DNA from 2 places in the Acetobacterium sp. KB-1 genome. Region 1 is predicted to be linked to the other one. Evidence: a T-box and tRNA genes for the amino acid it is inferred to sense, from the RefSeq annotation. Region 1 holds a T-box; the other holds one or more tRNA genes.

Region 1 (10,916 bases):
CCGGATTCTCTGGAAAAACTGCTCCAGTCGGTACGAAAAATATTTAAGGGGCGGATTGTCCTGGTCTTTGGCTGTAATGGCGATCGGGACAAGGAAAAACGGCCGATCATGGGCCGGATCGCCGGCGCAAATGCCGATATGGTCGTGGTAACTTCGGACAATCCAGCCAGCGAAAATCCTATGGACATCATCGGCGCTGTGGTTGCGGGCGTCCGTGAGAAAACTGATCAATACGCTACTGTGGAACACCGCCATGAAGGCGTCTATTATGGGGCATCGCTATGTCAGCCGGGAGATGTACTGGTGTTGGCTGGAAAAGGCCATGAAAAGCAGGAAATCATGAAAGATGAAACGCTTTATTATAATGAATGGGACACGGCCAGAGAAGCCGTCGCCCGGTTAAAACTGAAAGCTTAACAAAAAAAAGCACCCATCGGGTGCTTTTTAGGTTGTCGGCGAGCTACCGTACCGACCAATTTTAAGCTGTGGTTCGCTGCGGGATCGGACAGGCGCTGCCATGTCCGCCCCGATGCGTACAATCAGATTAATAATTGTCGGTACTGCGTTAGCATTATGTTTAGAGTTATCGGGAGCTTTTTATCATTTTAGGGTTAAAACGATCGGGCAATGATCGGAGCCCATTACCGTGTCTAAGATGTCGGTGCACGCAACCTGGGGCATGAAGCGTTCAGAAACAAAGAAAGAATCAATCCGCCATCCGGCGTTGTTGGCCCGGGCATTGAAGCGGTAGGACCACCAGCTGTATTTGATTGTTTCGGGGTGTTGCACCCGCCAACTGTCAACCATGCCGATGCTAAGGAAATCATCAATCCAGGCTCGTTCTTCGGGCAGGAAGCCAGAGCGCTTGGAATTTTCCTTGGGATTTTTCAAATCGACTTCCCGATGGGCAATGTTGATATCACCACAGACGATGACGTTTTTGCCGGCGGCCAGGAGTTCTTTTATATCATCTTGAAGACAGCGGTTGAAATCCATCTTGAAAGCAAGCCGCTGCTCATCTTTCTGGCCATTGGGGAAATAGACATTATAAAGGATAAAATCCGGGTATTCCATAATAATGGTGCGGCCCTCGTTGTTAAAAGCAGCGTCAGATAAACCGGTGCGGATGGCCAGCGGCTTTGTTTTGTAATAAACCGCGGTACCGCTGTAACCTTTTTTTTCACCGGAGTGAAAATAGGCAAAATAGCCGGGGATGTTAAGCAAATTGTCTTCTAGCTGATGGTCGTGAGCTTTCGTTTCCTGAATGCAAAGAATATCAGGATTGGTTTCTAAAATAAAGGTTAGAAACCCTTTTTTTTCTACCGCCCGAATGCCGTTAACGTTCCACGAGATAATTTTCATATGTTACCTTCCTATTTTATTAAATTTAATTATTAAACCGGTTATTTTCAAACCAGGGCCATCAAATTACTCCCCTTTTTCCAGACTTTCAAGGGTTTCCAGACGATCCATGATTTCTAATAATTCTTCTTCCAGAATCGCTTTTTCTTCTGCCAGTTCCTGCAGGACGGTGTAGTCCTTAGTTATTTCCGTCAGCTTCTGGGTGACAAAATCCAGCCGCTGATCTTTGCTTTCCAGATCCTGCAGGAGGGTTTCCTGCTCCCGTTTTTCCTTGTAGGTCAGACCGGGCTTGCGGGTTTTAGGTTTTTCAAGCGGGGGCTGTTCGGGTTTTTTAACCGTTTGATTCGGGGCGTCTTCCCGGTTACCCAGTCCGCTTAGCGGATGTTTACTGATATAATCCGAATAATTGCCGGTTTGGGTAGTAATATGACCGTGACCGTCAAAGGAAAAAATCTGTTCGCAGGTGCGATCAAGAAAATAACGGTCATGAGAAACGGTCAGCATTGATCCTTGAAACTCGTCCAGGTAGGCTTCCAGAATGGTCAGGGTGTCAATATCCAGATCATTGGTAGGTTCATCAAAAAGCAGCACATTGGGAGCCATCATTAAGATCCCCAACAGGTAGAGCCGCCGTCGTTCGCCGCCGGAAAGCTCGGATATATAAACCCATTGGCTGTTTTTATCAAAAAGAAATAGTTCCATCATCTGAGCTGCGGTGACAATTTCGCCCCGGGAATTTTCCATCACTTCGGCTTTCTGCCGAATATAATCAATAGCCCGCAGACTTAGATCCATATCTTCAGATTCCTGAGAAAAATAACCGAGTTTGACGGTGTCGCCCAGAATGATGGTGCCACGATCGGGCTGTAGTTTTCCGGATAACAAATTAAGTAAGGTGGATTTGCCATAACCGTTTTTCCCGATGATTCCAATCCGTTCGCTGGGCCCCAGGATCATCGAAAAATCGTCGATGATTTTTCCAGCACCAAAAGATTTACTCAAATGCTCGATTTCAATGACCTTTTTACCAAGACGGGAAAAACCGACCGAGATTTCCATCTGGTTCTCAGAAAGATCAGTGGCCCGTTCTTTGATTTCTTCAAAGCGTTGAATTCTGGCTTTTTGTTTGGTGGTGCGGGCTCGGGCACCGCGGCGGATCCAGGCCAGTTCGCGACGATAGAGGTTTTGACGTTTCTCTTCAATCGCGGTTTGGGCTTCCCGACGGTTGGCTTTCTGTTCTAAAAAGTCGGAATAATTTCCGGTGTATTCATAAAGGTTGCCCATATCGAGTTCGATGGTTTTGGTTACGACCCGATCCAGAAAATAGCGGTCATGGGTGACCATCAGCAGCGCCCCTCTACGGTTTAGTAGATAGTTTTCAAGCCAGGCAATAGTATCATTGTCGAGATGATTGGTGGGCTCATCGAGAATCAGCAGATCACAGGGTGTCAGCAGGGCTGAGGCCATCGCCACCCGCTTGCGCTGTCCCCCGGAAAGCTGACCAATTTGTTTATGATAGTCATGAATGCCCAGTTGTGAGAGGATCGTTTCGACCTGGGATTTCAGATTCCAGAGATTTTCGTCATCGATGCGTTGGGATAAAGACATCAGCCGCTTTTGGAGCGACACCTCCTCCGGCGAGATATCCAATGCGGCCAGGGTAGACTCATAATCCCGGACCAGGTTCATTTCCGGCGAATTAGCTGAAAAAACCTGAGAAAGCACGGTGGTATCGGGGTCAAGATCGGGGTCCTGGGAAAGAATTTCAACCCGCTGGGATCCGAAAAATTTAACCTCCCCGGCATCCGGGCTATCGAGGTTTCCAATAATTCGCAACATTGAGGTTTTTCCCGATCCATTGACGCCAATCACCCCGATTTTATCGGTGTCGGCAATGGAAAATGAGATATGGTTAAATAGGGTTTTAACCCCATATGTTTTTTTAAGATTTTCAATACTGGCAATATTCATTGACTTGTCCTTTGTGTTTTCATTTTGCTAATAGTTTAACATAAATGGGAAGGAATCATGGAAAAACTTTACAAAAAGTCCTGAAAATAGTATTATGTAGTAACAAATTAAGGTGGGGTGTACAAAATGATGTTGGGTAAAACCATTTTTATAGCAAAAAGTGCAGATGTTGTAGGAAAAGTAAAACTTGGGGATTTTATCTCAGTATGGTTCCAAGCGGTCATTCGGGGTGATGTCGATAGCATCACCATTGGTGATCGGACCAATATTCAGGATGGTACGGTGGTTCACGTGGCCTCGGGTTATCCCACTGTCATCGGGGCAGGGGTTAGCATCGGCCATAATGCCACGATTCACGGCTGCGAAATTGGTGATAATGTCTTAGTCGGTATGGGTGCCATCATTTTAAATGGCGCAAAAATTGGTGACAACTCGATTGTTGGAGCCGGTTCACTGGTGACCCAGGGAAAGGTATTCCCGCCCAATTCTTTAATTATGGGCAGCCCGGCGAAAGTTGTCAGAGCCCTGAAACCCGAAGAAATTCAGAGCATCCGGGACAACGCCGAAGAATACCTCGATACGATGAAGGGCTATATGTAAACTGCCTGCAAACACGGTGCAACTAAAAAAGACCCAAGGGTCTGAGGTTATAAAAAAAATAACCCAGTACCGACAATTGTTACATCATGTTGTGCGCATCGGAGCGGACACGGCAGAGCCTGTCCGATTCCGCGGCGAACAACAGATTAACAATTGGTCGGTACGGTAGTTTATCACTAACCTCAAAGACCCCAGGGTCTTTGAGGTTGCTAAAACTTGACGGGGTTAAGGCGAAAGCGTTCCAGTGGTTTGTAGAGAATGGTGACTAGCACAATTCCCACCAGGCCTTGCAGTACACTAAAGGGCAGGTTCACCAAAGGGCCGGCAACGTTGCCGTACATGATTACTTCAGAAACGAAATAAACAGCAGTCATGGCAATGACGGCGGGAAAAGCGAAGAACAGCAAATTCTTTTCGGGAAAACGTTTCATCAGGTAACCGAAAATAAAGGCCATTGAGCCTTTGGCAATAAAGGTGGGCAGCACATAGGCCCCGTAGCCCCCGAAATAGTCAGCACTGGCCGATCCGATTCCAGCGGCAATCAGGCCGCCCCAGGGACCTAAAATAAAAGCGGATAAAAGAACTGCACCATCACCGGGATGAATATAGCCCGTGGGAAGAGGGATCTTCACAAGGGATGTCATCACAAAAGTGAGTGCCATCATTAATGCCGTGTAGGTGATTTTTTTGGTTTGGTCATTCATCTTTAAGTACCTCAATTCTAAAAAAATACTAAGCCAACGATAAACAGTCGACTTAGTATAAAATTATCTCATAGTTGTTTTAAAAAACAAGGGCTTGAATTCGTCGATTTTTTGAAAAATCTGAACCCATCAGACCTGTTCAATAAAGATATTAACGGCACTGTTCCCCGGGAGATCCGTTTTGTCCGGGTTGTTGGGTGAAATTGAAATGCTGATCGTATAACCGCTGACGGTTCCCTTGAGGTTGGTTGTTGCTGAAACCACTTCCTCAGAATAATCCGGGGCACTCGTTAGCAAGTTCTGATAGAAAACAAGGATTTCGTCGGTGGAATAGTCAGAAACATAAGACGTTTTCCAGCCCGGCTGTCCGGATACACCGGTAATCTGATGAGACTGAGAAAGACTGGTTACACCATAGAGAGGTACCATTTGGCTGGGATAATTGCCAGCGAGAAGACCGGCTTCATCAACATAAATTTCTTCATTATTTTCCTCAATAACGGTTTGCATTTCTTCAGGTACGACGATGGCGGTTGTTGCTGTTGTGTCTGGTTCGTTGTTCTTTATAGGTTCCGGCTGCTTAGTTGTTGTCGTGGTATTGGTTTCTTTAGTCGCTGTTTCTTCATCGTTTATCAGCTTTGGCATCAGCAGGGCGGCACCAGTGATAAGAACGCCAATGAGTAAAAGCGAAAGAAGGACATAACGTATTTTCATAAATAACTCCTTTTTAAATGCAATTGGCAGGCAATCGAGAAACGATAACGAAAGCTAACGGGCTTTCTTAATTACCTGATTACCGATTGAGTGCTTATTAGCATTATAACCGAGATTCTTAAATTTTAGAATAAAGATTTCAAAAAACTTGATTTTATTAAGGATATTGGATAGAATATAAAAGAAATCTTTTACGCTTTTATCGATATAAATAGAAATGAAGAATATAAATGTGAAGATAAGGACGCTGTGGGGAATGCTTTAACAGAGAGATAATCATTTTGGTGAAAGATTATTAAAAGACACCTCAGAGAGATCACCTTTGAACAGAATTTTTGAAGACTGGTTAACCGTTGGTTAAATCAGAGTAGGAAATTCCGGGGAACCGTTAAATTCATAGAGTGGGCAGTTTTCTGCCAACTTGGGTGGTACCGCGATTTTTCGTCCCTTGGATTTTTCAGGGGGCGTTTTTTGTATTTGTTGATTAGCACCGTTTAGCACATTTACGCGCGAGCTTTTATTTTATCAAAGCAACGAGATAAGCGCATAGTTTGGGTATTTAATTCAAAACATGCGCTTACAACACCGTCAACTTAAATCATTTAATTCAAGGAAAGAGACTTTATGGAGGTAGAAATTTGGCACAGTTCAAAACATTAATAGAAGGAAAAATCGGCGAAAGAGAAGACGTGATCTCTAAGCAATGGGAAGCCATGAATCTTTTGCAGAAAACCATTGATAATCGGGAAGGACAAGAAAATTTTGTCTTTTATGAAGGGCCCCCAACTGCAAATGGTCGGCCCGGGATTCATCACGTGCTGGCCCGAACCCTAAAAGATACGGTCTGTAAATACAAGGTCATGGATGGTTATCGGGTCATTCGTAAAGGCGGTTGGGACACTCATGGCCTACCGGTGGAAATCGAAGTGGAAAAACAGTTGGGTCTTTCCAGCAAACTGGAAATTGAAGCTTACGGCATCGATAAGTTCAACGAAAAATGTAAGGAATCGGTCTTTAATTATGAAAGCCAATGGAAAGAAATGAGCCGCAAAATGGGTTATTTCATCGATATGGAAGATCCTTACATTACGTTGGATAATAATTATATTGAAACCGTCTGGTGGATTCTGGATAAGTTCAATAAAGAAGGCTTTCTTTATGAAGGTCACAAGATCATGCCTTATTGTCCCCGTTGCGGTACCGGTCTGGCATCGCACGAGGTTGCCCAGGGTTATCAGGAAATAAAAAGTAATACCGTTGTGGCCGCATTTAAACGAAGCGATGCCAACGAATACTTTTTGGTGTGGACCACCACCCCCTGGACATTGGCGGCCAATGTCGCCCTGGCCGTTCATCCCGATGCCGACTACATTAAAGCCCGCAGCAATGATGAAGTTTATATCTGCGCCAAGGTTTTAGCACCCAAGTTATTGGGTGAAGACTACGAGATTCTGGAAGAAATGAAGGGCTCGGCGCTGGAATACGTTGAGTATGAACAGCTGATGCCGTTCGTGGTTCCCGATAAAAAAGCCTTTTTTGTCACCTGTGCCGATTATGTCACCACCGAAGACGGTACCGGGATTGTTCATATCGCTCCCGCCTTTGGGGAAGATGACTACAAGGTTGGTCGTCAGTACAACCTGCCGGTGTTGCAGCCAGTGGCCGAGGACGGAAAATACACCGACACCCCCTGGAAGGGACAATTTGTCATCGATGCCGATCTGGATATTATTAAATGGCTGAAGGCTGAAGGAAAACTGTTTAAAAAAGAAAAAGTCACCCATAACTATCCCCATTGCTGGCGCTGTAAAACCCCTTTGCTCTATTATGCCAAACCAAGCTGGTATCTGGAAATGACCAAGATTAAGGACCGTTTGATTGAAAACAATAATGGCGTCGAATGGTACCCGGATTTTGTTGGCGAAAAACGCTTCGGTAACTGGCTGGAAAACCTTAACGACTGGGCGATTTCCCGCAGCCGCTACTGGGGTACACCGCTGCCAGTCTGGCGCTGTGAGGAATGCGGTAAGCTGGAAACCGTCGGTTCCCGCAAAGAATTAGTCGAGCGGGCTGTTGAAAACATCGATGAAAGCATTGAGCTGCACCGCCCTTACGTCGACGATGTCCATTTCACCTGTCCCGATTGTGGCAAAACAATGACCCGGGTCAAAGATGTCATTGACTGCTGGTTTGATTCCGGCTCGATGCCCTTTGCCCAGTATCACTACCCCTTTGAAAATAAAGAGTTGTGGGAAGAACAATTCCCGGCTGATTTCATTTGTGAAGGGATTGACCAGACCCGCGGCTGGTTTTATTCATTACTGGCAATTTCCTCCTTTGTAACCGGAAAAGCACCCTATAAAAAAGTATTGGTCAATGACCTGATTCTTGATGCTGAAGGACAGAAAATGTCGAAAACAAAGGGCAATAGTGTTGATCCCTTAGAAATGTTTGCTGAATACGGGGCTGATGCGCTGCGTTGGTATCTGCTTTATGTATCACCAGCCTGGACTCCGACCCGTTTTGATGTTAAGGGAATCAAAGAGGTGCAAAGCAAGTTCTTTAACACCCTGAAAAATACCTATCATTTCTTTGCCCTTTATGCCAACACCGATAACATTGACCCAAGAGCGTTTTTTGTGCCCTATGCCAAGCGTCCGGAAATCGATGCCTGGATTCTGTCTAAATATAACCGACTGGTTAAAGAAGTTAGGGAAGAAATGGAAGTCTTTGATTTAACCAAAGCAGTCAAAAAAATCCAGAACTTTGTCAATGAAGATTTATCTAACTGGTACATCCGCCGCAATCGCCGCCGCTTCTGGGGAACCGAACTGACGGAAGATAAAAAAGCGGTTTACAACACCACCTGGGAAGTATTAGAAGGCGTGGTTCGCCTTTGTGCCCCCTTTGCGCCTTATATCACCGAAGAACTGTACCAAAAACTGACTGATGGTATCTCTGTCCACCTGGCCGATTATCCCACCGCCAATGAAGAGCTGATACAGGATGCCATTGAAGAACCGATGGATCTGGTCAGAGAACTGGTCAGCCTTGGTCGGGGGGCCCGCGAAGAAGCCCAGATCAAGGTGCGACAACCCTTGTCTAAAATTATTGTGGATGGTAAATACCGGGAAACGCTGGGCGATTTATGTGTCCTGATCGAAGAAGAATTAAATATTAAACAGGTCGTCTTTGAAGAAAATTTGGGTGATTTTATGAACTATGCCCTAAAACCGGACTTTAAGGTGGCCGGCCCGGTGCTCGGCAAAAATGTCAAGCTGTTGGGCAAGGCACTGGCATCGGCACCCGCCAGTGAGGTGGTAGCCAAGCTTGAAGCCGATGGCAGCTTTGTAATTGAGCTGGATGGACAAAGCCTTGAACTGCGCAAAGATTTCATTGACATTCGAATTTCCGCTAAAGAAGGCTTTAATGTGCAGATGTTTAACAACAAGTTTATCATTCTCGATACCAGCTTAAATCAGGATTTGCTCGATGAAGGCTGTGCCCGGGAATTTGTCTCTCGCATTCAACAACTACGAAAGTCAAGCGGCTACGAAGTCATGGACCGCATCGACATTAGCTATAGCAGTGATGCACAAATGGATCGGGCCATTGAGATCTTTACTGATTTTATTAAAACCGAAACCCTGGCGGATACGATCACCATCAAAGCCGGTGTGGGGGAAGTGTTTAGTCTGAACGGACATGATACAAGGATTGAGCTTATAAAGAAATAAATAAATGACGGTGCGCTGGTACCGTCGTTTTTTTATGAAAATGGAGAGAAGAAAAACAAAAAAAAGAAATGTTTAGCAAATGTTAAAAAATTACTAAAAAAACTAATGGTTGTCTCCGTTTTGACCGATATATATTGAAATGCGAATGTTGAATATTGGTGTTTAGTAAGTATTGTCACTTAAGCAAGTTCGCTTCGTATTTTTATCTGATCATGATGACCTGGTAGATTTAGCGTGGAAGGAGGTGACCAAATGAGAATTAACCATAATATCATGGCAATCAATAATTATCGTCAATTAACAAATAATAGTAATAATGTCAGCAAGTCTCTGGAAAAATTATCTTCCGGGCAGAGTATCAACCGGGCCGGGGATAATGCGGCGGGACTGGCTATTTCTGAAAAAATGAGGGGACAGATCCGAGGGCTGGATCAGGCTGGCAATAATGCCAGAGATGCCATCTCACTAATCCAAACCGCTGAAGGGGCTTTGAGCGAAACGCACTCCCTAATCCAGCGGATGCGGGAGCTGTCGGTGCAGGCGGCCAATGATGTCAATGCTGTGGAAGACCGGGAAGCCATTCAAAACGAGATTAATCAACTGACCAAGGAAGTTGACCGGATAGGCAATGACACCGAATTTAATACCATGAAGCTGCTCAATCAGGGCAATGCCTCGGTCAGTGCGTCAGATCAGCTGAATCTGGTTTCCAGTCTTAAAAAGTGGTGGCTAGAAGAAGCGGAAGATCTCGTAACGAGTAGCTATGGCTTAACGGCCAGTGGGATTAATATGAGTGTGGAAATTATTAATGATCCGTCCAGCAGCTATGCGGCCTATGTTCAAGGCAGTTTTACCTCGGACCCCGCTAATATGGTAGGAACCCCTGGTATTACTGGGCAAGGATCAAATCTGTCGTTAAAGATTAATTTGGCTTATTCCCAACCCACCGATACTATCGATGGGGGGACGGCACCCCAATATGTGGATCGGGTGATTGCCCATGAGATTACTCATGCGGTGATGATGTCGACGATGAATTTTGGAGATTTACCAATCTGGTTTAATGAGGGGATCGCGGAGTTTACCCATGGTGGCGACGAGCGGCTTAAATCGGGCATTGCATTATTGGGCAGTATAGAAAATGTGGTGTCAAATATCGGCGACGGCTCTTATGGGGCCTGGGATGGAAATTCCAATGACTATGCATCAGCCTATTTAGCGACGCGGTATCTGGATAAGCAGATACGCCTTAATGGTGGGGCAACCGGCATTAGAGAAGTAACCACTTATCTGGCTGCAAATCCGACGCATAATCTTGATCAGGCTTTGGCATCGGTAAAGGCGACACATGCTGGACTGAGTTTTGACAGCACCTCGACTTGGATCGCTCAGTTTAAAGCAAATGTAACAACGGGCAGTTTGGGTGCGACAACCGGTGTTGTATTAGATGCCGGAAATGAAGTCGATACCGGTTCAGCCACCGGTTCAGATGCTGCTGCCGGTACCGCAAAAACGGCCGAATCGATCATGCCGGAAACAGGCGGAGCCAGTGCATCAGAAGTCAATCAACCGATGAGCGGTTTTAACATTACCTGGCCGGATCTGGCATCTTCAGTTGGCAAGTCATTTGCTATTCAAATCGGTGCCAATACGGGGCAATCCATGGAGTTGCTCACGAGCGATATGCGGGCAGCGGCACTGGGCATTTCCAGTTTAAAGGTGGATAGTTATACATTGGCAAACAATGCCATTAGTTCTTGTGATTCGGCGATTTCCCGAGTTTCTGCCGAGCGTTCCCGATTGGGTGCCTACCAGAACCGATTGGAGC
Region 2 (10,916 bases), 1.6 Mb from region 1:
CTTCGGTGAGACCATTGTCAAGCTGTACAAGCAGATGATGCCCGGCGTTTTCACCGGTTATTTTGACCCGATCACCCCATTGCTTTAATGCATTCATCAGAACGATCCGTTTACCCTTATAGACTTTTCGCATTTTATTGACATGCTTTTCAAAAACACCGTCAGAAATAAAAGCACCAATCATTTTTTGCTCCAAACTGGAAACTGGCGAACTAATGGCATCCGCTATTTCAAGATAGGCCTTCAACAAGGCTTCTGGCAATACCATATAGCTAATCCGAAATGATGGTGCAATGGATTTAGAAAAGGTTCCAATGTAAATCACCTTACCATTATTATCAATACTCTGAAGTGAGGGCAGCGGCTTTTCATTGTAGCGAAATTCACTGTCATAATCATCTTCAATAATATAATTCCCCTGATCCTGATTGGCAAAATTAAGTAAGCGAATGCGTCGATCAATGGGCATACTCATCCCCAACGGAAACTGGTGGGAGGGGGTCACATAAACGGCCACATCCGAAAATTTCTTCATCGGTTCGATTTGAATACCCTTTTCATCAATATCGATGGAAATCACCGGGTTCCCCATTTTTTCAAAAATATGATAAGCTTTAAGATAAACCGGATTCTCCAACACCACCGATTTGTTCTTTCCCCAGAGCAGACCTAAGATTTGCAGCAGATGGCTAGTTCCTGAACCGATAATGATCTGATCTTCGTTGCAGCGTACTCCCCGGGAGCGATACAGTAACTCTACCAGGGCTTTTCTAAGCTCCAACTCACCTTGAAGGTCTGGTTTATTTAAAAGGTAACTGTCATATTCATTAAAGGTAACCTTAAAAATCTTACGAAAGGCTTCATAAGGAAAAATACGTTGATCGATGGCATTGGGTGAAAAATCAATTTTGACGGACCTGGTTTCTGGTTTTTTTATCTTTTTTTCCGACACGTGATTATTTTGTTTCAGTAAATAGGTATCAATCTGGCAGACAAAATATCCTCTTTTGGGACTGGACTCAAGGTAACCTTCAGCCACCAGCTGCCCATAGGCTGCATCCACCGTATTCACACTCACTGACAAATGGCTGGCCAGGCTACGTTTTGAAGGCAGCTTCTCGCCAAATTTTAAATTACCATCGGTTATTTCCCGCTTGAGATATTCGTATATTTCGACATAAAGAAAGGCACCCTTATTCTTAAATGGTATTGTAATCATCATATCTCCTTACCTGAACCCATCATTTTTTGATTAACTGACGCTTTTTATAGGTTCAATTTTAACATATAATAAGCTCATTTAAAATAAGGAGTTTCAAATGATTACTAAGCAAAAGCGGGTTGCCGCTATTCATGATATTTCCTGCGTCGGCCGATGTTCGCTAACCGTGGCGCTACCCATTATTTCTGCTGCCGGAATTGACACCAGCGTTCTGCCCACCGCCGTGCTGTCAACCCATACCGGTGGGTTTGAGAATTTCACCTACCGTGATTTAACTGAAGATATCCGTCCCATCGCTGATCACTGGCAATCCCTTAATCTGGAATTTGACGCGCTCTATAGCGGCTTTTTAGGCTCATTTGATCAGATCGATCTGATTGCCAATCTCTTTGATCGCTTTCAGTCTGAAAAAAACTTGATTCTGGTCGATCCGGTAATGGCCGACCATGGTGAACTTTATTCTATTTATACCCCCGAAATGGCCAAAGGCATGACCAAACTCTGTGCCAAGGCTGATATTATCGTACCCAACCTCACCGAAGCAGCCTTCCTGCTGGATGAACCTTATGTGGGAGAGGATTATGATCAAAATTATGTGGAGGCCTTACTGGTCCGACTGTCCCAGCTGGGTTCTAAAAAAGTAGTGGTTACCGGCATTTCTTTTGATCCGCACCAGTTGGGCGCCGCCACCTATGACACCGCGTCGGGGACCTTTGACTATGCTTTTAATGAACGGGTGACGGATTATTTCCATGGCACCGGCGATATCTTTGGAAGCACCCTACTTGCTGGCCTGCTAAACGATTTTAATCTAAAAGAATCCACCCAAATTGCGGTGGATTATACGAGAGAATGTATTCTAAAAACCGTGGAACTGGGGCAGGAAAAACGCTATGGGGTCTGTTTTGAACGGGCTATCCCCTATTTGATTAAGCGGTTGGGCTTATCCTAATCCGCCTCCTAGTCTTCTTCTATCGCTTCCTGTTCTGATGCGATCTTCTGGTCGATCAGCTCATAAGGATAACCCCGGCCTATCAGGCTCTTCTTAATTTTAAACTTAAGCTCTTTGCCTGCTGCCCCCTTTTTACGGTGGGCGCGGGCATATTTTTGATAGTCCCGGTCAAGCTTTTCGTTTAGTTGCTGATCTTTAATTGCCAGCTCATCTTCGGTTAATTCCTGGGGTTCTTCTTCTAAAACCAGAGTTCTAATAATTTCTAACACCATTTCCGTGGGGTAACCCATTCTTCCCAGTTTATCATATAGTTTCTTTTTCTTCTGTACCGAAGTTTGTCCCGTTAATGCGCGCAGCTGTTTTTTTGCCACCATTTCACCGCATCGATATTCCTCTTCGCTTGGAAGAAGATCTGCCAGGGTCAGCAGTAAGGTATCACTGATCCCTCTTTTTTTTAAGTCCTGAATCATCCGACGGGAGCCATAGTAATTTAAATGCCGATTATTCTCGACATAATTTTTTAAATAAACCTGGTCATCAATATAGCGGTATTCACTAAGCTTTTGCATCACCTCGGTAATAATTTGCTCATCAGTGTCCTTTTTTTTCAGATACTTAACCATTTCACTACTGGTTCGTGACTTAAAAGACAAATATTTTACCGCCATATCCATCGCTTTTTCCCGCGTTATTTCCGCCATCTGATACCTCCTTTTAAAAAAACACCGGCCAAAAGCCGGTGATCGATTTTTTATTTTGTACGTCCTTTTAAGGCCGATAACATGGCCGCAAAATCCTTGGTTTCGGACAAGGGCACCATCACTTCCACACATTCAAGCTCGCTTTGGTTTTTGTTGTTAACACTTTGATACGCTGCAATGACAGCCTGTGCTTTATCTAATGATGTTACGGTCCCTATTTTTTGCCCATCCATGAAAATATCTGCTCCACTCACATAAAGAGGAATATTCTTACTGTTTAGTACCTGGATGCAGGTATCAAAATCCATCGGATTTTCAATCCTGCTCGGGATCAGTTCAAATCCATCGCCCAAGTGGATATTATCGTAATTATAACATTCCATCACGTTCTTTTCAATCCGATCAACCGCCGATTGAAAGACTCCAGAGGTCTGCACATAACCAAGACTTTCGCCACGGTAAAAAACCTCATAACCCTGGGTCTGAGCACTGACGACCCCCACAGTTGCCATAATAAACAAAATCATAAAAGTGACAATACTACGCGTCTGTCTTTTTCTCTTTCGTTGGATTCGTCGTTTTTCTCTTTCACTCTTTATAGTTTCATCCATACATTTACCTCTTGTTGTTATTTGTTACTTTTTCGTTACATAATGATACCATATTTATACAAGTTCCGCAAGATCTTTTAAAAAAAAGACACCTTTTTAGGTGTCTATAATACATAGAGAATATTTATAATGCAGTACCGCCAGACTTATATGTAGTCGCCGGAACTGACATTGAAATAATGACTGATCGGCTGGGCCTCATTATTTTCCCGCACTTCAAAATGCACATGATTGGCTGTAGAAGACCCTGTTGATCCCATACCGCCAATGCGCTGACCTTGGGCTACGGTTTCACCTTCTGATACATCCACCGAACTAAAGTGTCCGTACAGCGTTGAATAGCCATTGCCATGGTCAATGATGACACATTTTCCATAGCCGCCATACCAACTCGATAAGGTAACCGTTCCTGATGCTGCTGCATAAATAGCTGTTCCTTCACTGTTTAGGATATCAATTGCGGCCGCCCGATAATGGTTACTGTAATAACCACCATCATAATTTCTGAGGATTTCACCAACGCGACCGCTAGCGGGAAGAATAAACTGTACCTGAGGCGTTTCCGGTTCTTCAGCCGGGCTTTCCACTGGTGGTCCTTCTGCCGGGGCTTCTACTGGCGGTACTTCAGTCACCGGTTCTACTGGTGTTTCTGGAACTTGGGGTTCAACCACCGGATTGTCAACCACCACTTCTGCCGGTAGTTCTGGAACTTTTGGTTCAACCGACGGAATTTCTACCACCTTGTTTTCCTCAACTGGTACTGCCGCCGGATTTTGTTCTGTCTGAATACCCTCAACGACGGTTTCAATTTGAGGGGTCTCCACTTCTGGTAGCTCTACCGCGGGTTCTTCTTCAACAACTGGTGTTTCCGAACGATCCGACTCCGCTGCCGTTTGGATTTCCGGGGTATTAGCCGTACTCATAACGGGTTCAACTACCGGTTCTTCTTCAACTAATACCTCTGTACTAACGGTTTCTAGCTGTTTTGTTTCATCTGAATGTGTCTCCGGGGGGGCAACCTCAACGGTTGGTGCCACGCTTTCAGCCCGGGCAACTTGAACCGTCTTCTCCTGAGCTCGTATTGATTTAATAACCTGAGCAACTTCTTCAGTTGTTAAAAAATCGGTGGAGCGAGCCATCCGTATTTCGTAATCGCTGCCTTCTCGGTTTCTTCTGCCGCTTTTGCTATCGTTCGTATCGCTAACAGCCAATTGCAGGACATCCAAACTGTCAACACAGCCGATACTTGTACCTTTGTAAATTACCTCATAGGCACGGGTTTGAGCATCAACTACTCCGGCTCCAACCAATACTAAAAAAGTACAAACAACAACTGCAGAACCCCGCAGTTTAAATCGTCTTTTTGTGTCACTGTTTAATGTTTGGCAATGATTGACATGCTCAATCTCTATGAATTCATCCTGTTCAACTTCTTGGGTTGACCAATTGAATCGGTATTTTTTTAATCTTTCGCGAACTTTTTCAAAGATATTCTGAGTTTTATCCATGCCGCTCCTCCATGTTACAATTTATTTACAAATATGATACCATATGGTTTTATAATTTACAAGTCATTTGCGTTTTTAATCCAACTCGCATCTACATATCGTATTTAATTCATAAATTAGGAAGAAAAATACAGATACTAAAATCTGCTTCAACTAATCGCCGTCATTCCAACCCAAAACTTTAATCAGTCGTAATTCCGAATAGCCATAGGCACTGGCCGGATAGTTTATGCGATCCGTGGTGTTTGAATTAATGAGATAATCTGCCATGTTGCCGTCATCGTCGTTTATTACATCGCTAATAATAACCGAATGAAGCCAGTCACCGTTATGTCCATATTGTAAGACGTCACCCATCGAACCGGAAAAAACATTCTCATCCACCAGTGCTGCCAGTCCATACCCTTCATTTTCACTGGCATAGGTGTAAAACTCCGCTACCCCCGTCCAGGCCGGACTTCGCCCCCAGTCTGAGCCATCCTCATCATCCACTTCTTCACCATACCACTTCCATTGGGTATTATTATAGCCATCACTATCCATGGGGATGCCGCCGGCAAAAAGCGCTTGGGAGATGTAGTTATTGCAATTGCCACCATAATTGTCATAAACGCCATAGTCCTCGTTACGCAAGACTTCAATGGGATCAACCCAGGTCATGGCATAATCCACTGCTGCCTCAGCATCATAGCTGTGATCGGTGGAGTTGGTCCAACTATCGCCGTTTTCCATATTAAAGTCGTCTTTTTCCCGGGATAATTCTTCAATAACAGCCAGGGCTTCACCGAGAAGTTGATCTGCCACATCCTGAGGATTTTCATCGCTGTCTGCGATGGCTTCTTCCAACATCAAAAAACTGTCTTCTTCTTTGTAATGCTCTGAGATCGCGTAACCATCTTTAGTTTCGCTCAGATAAAAGGTATGGGCAATCCCGGAACTATAGGAATCAACATTGGAAATAAAAGCGAAATTGATATGGTGATCTTCTACTAAAACCACTTCAATCTCACCATATCCTTCACTGATACTGGTGACGGTCAGCCCACATTGATAATCCGTCATCTTAAGATCATTACTCTGGCTTTGTCTTAATTGAATCAGATAATCCATAGACGCTTGATTGATCCAGGCGTTTTCGCTAAACGAATCCACAAACATCGCGGTGATATCTTCTGATTCCAGATTGGCCAGGGCCTTAAAATAAGTTTTAAAATAGTCGCGAATCGGCTCAAGCATAGCATCATCGAGTGTTTCATCACTATCACGAATTATTATATCGCCGCCTACTTTTTTAGCATCACTATTCTTGTTTTTCGCTTCAAAGATGCTTTCTGTGCTGGTGGTGATCGAGTATGAATTTGCCATGACACCCACGCAAACAACGCCCATTGCCATGAGGGACATCAGCACCAGGCCAATCATCGTCCGTCTCCGTTTGCGCTTTATGGATTTCTTTGATCTTTTCATTACTCTTTTCATTTTTTCGCACCTCTTCACCATTTGTAACAATTATATATCTACAATGTGTTTTTTATGTGAACGGATAATGAAAATTAACCTTCTCACGGGTTAGATTTTTCTCAAACATTCCCCTCTTTCTACTCATTTGTGTTAGCGATTGTTGTTTGTCAGATTGCAAGTTTGCCGCCGAGTTCCTTTTAATTTCCCGGCGCTAGTCGCCAGGGACAGTAAAAAAAGCTGCGAGTAAGAGTTACTCGCAGCTTTTTTTTATTTGTCTAAGTCAGCTTTTGTCGTTTTTTGTCCGTAAGATTTATTAAAGATGCTAATCATTTTTGTCATTTCTTCTTCACTGAGAATCACCGGCGTTCCGATTGATCGGGCCTTGACATAAACTTCCGCACAGTGTTCAATCTCTTCGGCAATATTAAAGGCATTTAGAATATCTTTACCACCAGCCAGTAGACCATGATTAGCCATCAATACTGCATAACGATCGACCATGGCCTTAAAGGTAAGTTGCGCCAATTCCATAGTACCAAAGGTCGCATAGTCGGCACAGCGTACATCCAACCCCGCTAACGCAATCAGGTAGCTTGAGGCAGGCAAGCCCTCTTCAAGCGTGGCCAGTACTGTTGAATAAACGGAGTGCGTATGAACAACTGCATCGATGTCATCACGTTTCACATAGAAAATGCGGTGCAGCTCATGCTCGCTTGATGGTTTTCTTTTTCCGTCCACATGCTTTCCATCGATATCGATAACCACAACATCCTCCGGCTCTGTTTCAAAGTAATCAATGCCACTAGGACTGATTGCCATCAGCCTTTGTTCCCGATTATAAATGCTGATATTGCCACCGGTTCCCTTCGTTAACCCTGCTTCAATCAGCTTTTGACAATAACGCACCACATCTTCTCGTTCTTTTTGTAAGATCATTTTATCCTCCTGAATTTTAATAACAATACTTAAGTCTACGATCGATACTCGTATAATAGCCGCTCTCCATTTAAAAAACGTTTCACATCCGACTGTTTCTGAGGTTATTTCAGGATACAAAAGTATTTTTATATTACTGATGTCATTTCTATACTTTATAATATTTCTTCGTTTTTCTCAATAGCGATTAAGGTTTATTTATGTTTACCTATTTCTAACCAAAAAAAAACAGCTTTCGCTGTTATTCTTTAAGTGGTGGTGCCCAGAGGCGGAATCGAACCACCGACACGGGGATTTTCAGTCCCCTGCTCTACCGACTGAGCTATCTGGGCAAAAAAATATGGTGGGCCTTCAGGGGCTCGAACCCCGGACCTACCGGTTATGAGCCGGTTGCTCTAACCAACTGAGCTAAAGGCCCCCAAGTAATTTAAAAAAAATGGTCGAGGTGAGAGGATTCGAACCTCCGGCCCCATGGTCCCAAACCATGTGCGCTACCAAACTGCGCTACACCTCGATACAATACTTGACTATTATAGATGTTTATCAATCTGTTGTCAATCTTTATTTTATCTTTGTTCTTTCAGATAAAGCTTATCTTTGACGACTTGCTTATTATAGCACGATCAAATACATGAATGCAAGTCTTTTTTTCACAAAAGAATCAGATTTCTGATCCTTTTGTGAAAAAAGCTTTAGCTTTACTATTTTTCTAATACGGTCGCTTTAGCCATCCTTTTTTCTTTTTGGTGACGATTGAGAAGCCTTTCAATCTGATCAACGATCCAGCTAAAAATCCGCAATAAGGGATAGATATCAAGGATCGTAATTCCCAAAACAATCAACATCGCTGGCAGGAAATCCTGAATCGGCACCAGGAAAAAGAAGTCTTCCAAAAACAAGACACAGCATAGGAATGAAACGGTCATCGTAAAAAATAACGCCCACCGCTTATTATCCAGAGGTTGACTGACCCGAAAAAGAATAACCAGACCAATTAAACCAGTGGAAATCACTGCCAGCGTCGAAATCTGCTGGTGATCCAATGCCAGATAGGAACCAACAATCATAATTAACACAACATTAAACACCACCGTCAAAGCACCCGGCAACGATTTTTTTAAAACCTTTTCTAAAAAATTTCCGGTGATCCGGTTTTTATTCGGCTCCAAAGCCAGAAAAACAGAAGGCGCACCAATAGTCAACGCACTGATTAAGGTCAGTTGAATCGGCACAAAGGGATAGGCCTCATTGGCAATGATCACAATAACGGCCAGCATCAGGGAAAACATCGTCTTCACTAAAAACAGCGATGCCGCACGGGTAATGTTGTTAATGACCCGACGCCCTTCCATCAAAACCCGGGTAAAGCTAGCAAAGTTGGAATCCAACAAGACCAGTTGGGATACTTGGCGCACCGCATCACTCCCTTCGGCCATAGCAATGCTGCAATCCGCTTCTCGTAAGGCCAAAACATCATTGACCCCATCCCCGGTCATCGCTACGGTATGGCCCTGATTTTTAAGGGCTTCAATCAAAAGTCGTTTTTGTCCTGGGCTTACCCGGCCAAAAACCGAATAGATCTGGGCAGCCTTGTGAACATCTTCATCTTCTGTGAGCGTCGACGCATCGACAAAATTATCCCAATCCAGCAGTCCCGCCCGATGTGCCACCTGAGATACGGTGATCGGGTTATCGCCAGAGATTACCTTGATATCAACGCCCTGGTTTCTAAAAAACTCCAACGTTTTCTTGGCTTCATGACGAATTTTATCCCCCATCGGCAGCAGAGCGATGGTTTTGATATTTTCTGGCAGGCTGCCATCTTCTTTAAAGGGTTCTTTAGCATACCCCAGCATTAAAACCCGGTTACCTTCGCTGGCATAGTGCTCAACCTTTTCCTTAATTTCATCGTAACGCTCTTTTAAAACAAACTCCGGCGCGCCGATCACAAAAGTACCCTGTTCCGCAAAAAAAGCGCCGCTCCACTTCCGTTCCGACGAAAATGGAATGACCCGCTCGCAAAGCCATTTTGGGGCCTCCCCTTGACAGCTTTCGCTAAGCGCCCGATAGGTGGCATTGTCATCTTTTAGATTAGCAATTAAAGCCCTGATCGCCTGAACGGGATTTTTGTCATGACAAATGGTTTCCATTGACAGGACTTCCATGTTCCCTTCCGTGATGGTACCGGTTTTATCTAAGCAAAGGACATCCACCCGAGCCAGCGTCTCAATACAATAGAGTTCCTGCACCAAAGTCTGGTGGTGCCCCAGTCTAACGACCCCAACCGCCAGAGCCACACTGGTTAGGAGCACCAACCCCGCCGGGATCATCCCAATCAAGGCCGCCACCGTCCCGGTTACACTCACCTGTAGTGGCAAATTCTGGACAAGTAGTTGTTTATAAAGCAGTAACAGGCCGAGGGGAACAATCACAATGCCAATGCTTTTCATAATAAAGCCCAGTGCTTTCATAATTTCCGAGTTTGGTTTTTTGGCGACCTTAACGGCTTCAACCAATTTAGATGCATAGTTTTCCAGACCTACCTGAGTCACCTGCACCGTCGCTTGCCCAGACACCACAAAGCTGCCGGAAAGCAGAGCATCCCCTTCATACTTCATAATCGAATCGGACTCGCCAGTCAGTAGAGACTCATTGACTTCTATTTCCCCTTTTACCACCTGGGAATCCGAAGGAATCTGTTTGCCCGCTTTCAGGATTAGAATATCATCCATCACAATTTTTTCAAAGACGATTTCCTCAAGCTTGCCATCCCGTAACACACTAACATGAGGCTGGGAAATCAGTGAGAGCTTATCAATGGTTTTTTTTGCCTTTATTTCTTGTATGATGCCAATAAACGTATTAATGATAACAATATTAATAAATAGCAGGTTCTGAAACGACTCCACAAAAATAATCATCAATGCCAGGATGATGTTAAGCATGTTAAATAAGGTTAAGCTATTGTCTTTAATTATTCTGCCGATGGTTTTTGTTTTGGATTGGGGTTGGACATTAACTTTTCCGTCCGCGATCCTTTCTTCAACCTGGGCTTGAGTCAGTCCAATTTCAAGGTTGATATTATTCTCCATTGAATCCTCCCAGTAATTTATTCACTGTTTGGATTATAACATCATAATCTTAAAATACCTTGTATCTGTAACAGTCTTAGAATACCTGCGATAAGATCAGACAAATAACATAGTACCGACAATTGTTACATCATGTTGTACGCATCGGAGCGGACAGGCTGATAAACCTGTCCGATTCTGCGCGCAGGCAACGAGCCATTCACAAGCTTGCTTGTAGTTGGCGACTGCCCGCGACCAATGCGAAAGGAGCGGAGCGGATTTCGCATGGCGCAGCGAACAACAGATTAACAATTGGTCGGTACGGTAGCACACACCAGCCCTTCAAATTTTCCAGACAAAAAAAGAAGCCTGCCGCAGGACAAACCTCTTTATATGTGTAGTATTAATATTTTTTTGCTACGCCAGACTTTCTCTGACCACTTGATTGACAAGC

What was found. A T-box is a leader RNA that pairs with one kind of tRNA and senses whether it is charged. The one in region 1 lies ahead of ileS (isoleucine--tRNA ligase), so its partner is inferred to be a tRNA-Ile.
Positions count from the first base shown of each region.
Region 2: it encodes a tRNA-Ile, which carries the amino acid that the T-box ahead of ileS (isoleucine--tRNA ligase) is inferred to sense. The anticodon was not compared.

Region 1 covers NZ_CP030040.1:3,274,214-3,285,129, forward strand. Annotated here, with positions in the region: gene DOZ58_RS15085 (UDP-N-acetylmuramoyl-L-alanyl-D-glutamate--2,6-diaminopimelate ligase) at 1-417, shown strand, start outside; gene DOZ58_RS15090 (exodeoxyribonuclease III) at 601-1,362, opposite strand; gene DOZ58_RS15095 (ABC-F family ATP-binding cassette domain-containing protein) at 1,429-3,333, opposite strand; gene DOZ58_RS15100 (gamma carbonic anhydrase family protein) at 3,460-3,933, shown strand; gene DOZ58_RS15105 (ECF transporter S component) at 4,143-4,637, opposite strand; gene DOZ58_RS15110 (hypothetical protein) at 4,767-5,351, opposite strand; T-box leader at 5,578-5,803, shown strand; gene ileS (isoleucine--tRNA ligase) at 5,990-9,088, shown strand; gene DOZ58_RS15120 (flagellinolysin) at 9,341-10,916, shown strand, end outside.
Region 2 covers NZ_CP030040.1:1,652,281-1,663,196, forward strand. Annotated here, with positions in the region: gene DOZ58_RS07590 (PLP-dependent aminotransferase family protein) at 1-1,222, opposite strand, end outside; gene DOZ58_RS07595 (pyridoxamine kinase) at 1,323-2,174, shown strand; gene DOZ58_RS07600 (RecX family transcriptional regulator) at 2,183-2,875, opposite strand; gene DOZ58_RS07605 (hypothetical protein) at 2,926-3,486, opposite strand; gene DOZ58_RS18890 (M23 family metallopeptidase) at 3,633-4,994, opposite strand; gene DOZ58_RS18530 (amidase domain-containing protein) at 5,148-6,473, opposite strand; gene DOZ58_RS07620 (L-fuculose-phosphate aldolase) at 6,723-7,391, opposite strand; tRNA gene DOZ58_RS07625 (tRNA-Phe) at 7,648-7,723, opposite strand; tRNA gene DOZ58_RS07630 (tRNA-Ile) at 7,733-7,809, opposite strand; tRNA gene DOZ58_RS07635 (tRNA-Pro) at 7,829-7,905, opposite strand; gene DOZ58_RS07640 (cation-translocating P-type ATPase) at 8,093-10,483, opposite strand; gene DOZ58_RS07645 (GatB/YqeY domain-containing protein) at 10,880-10,916, opposite strand, start outside.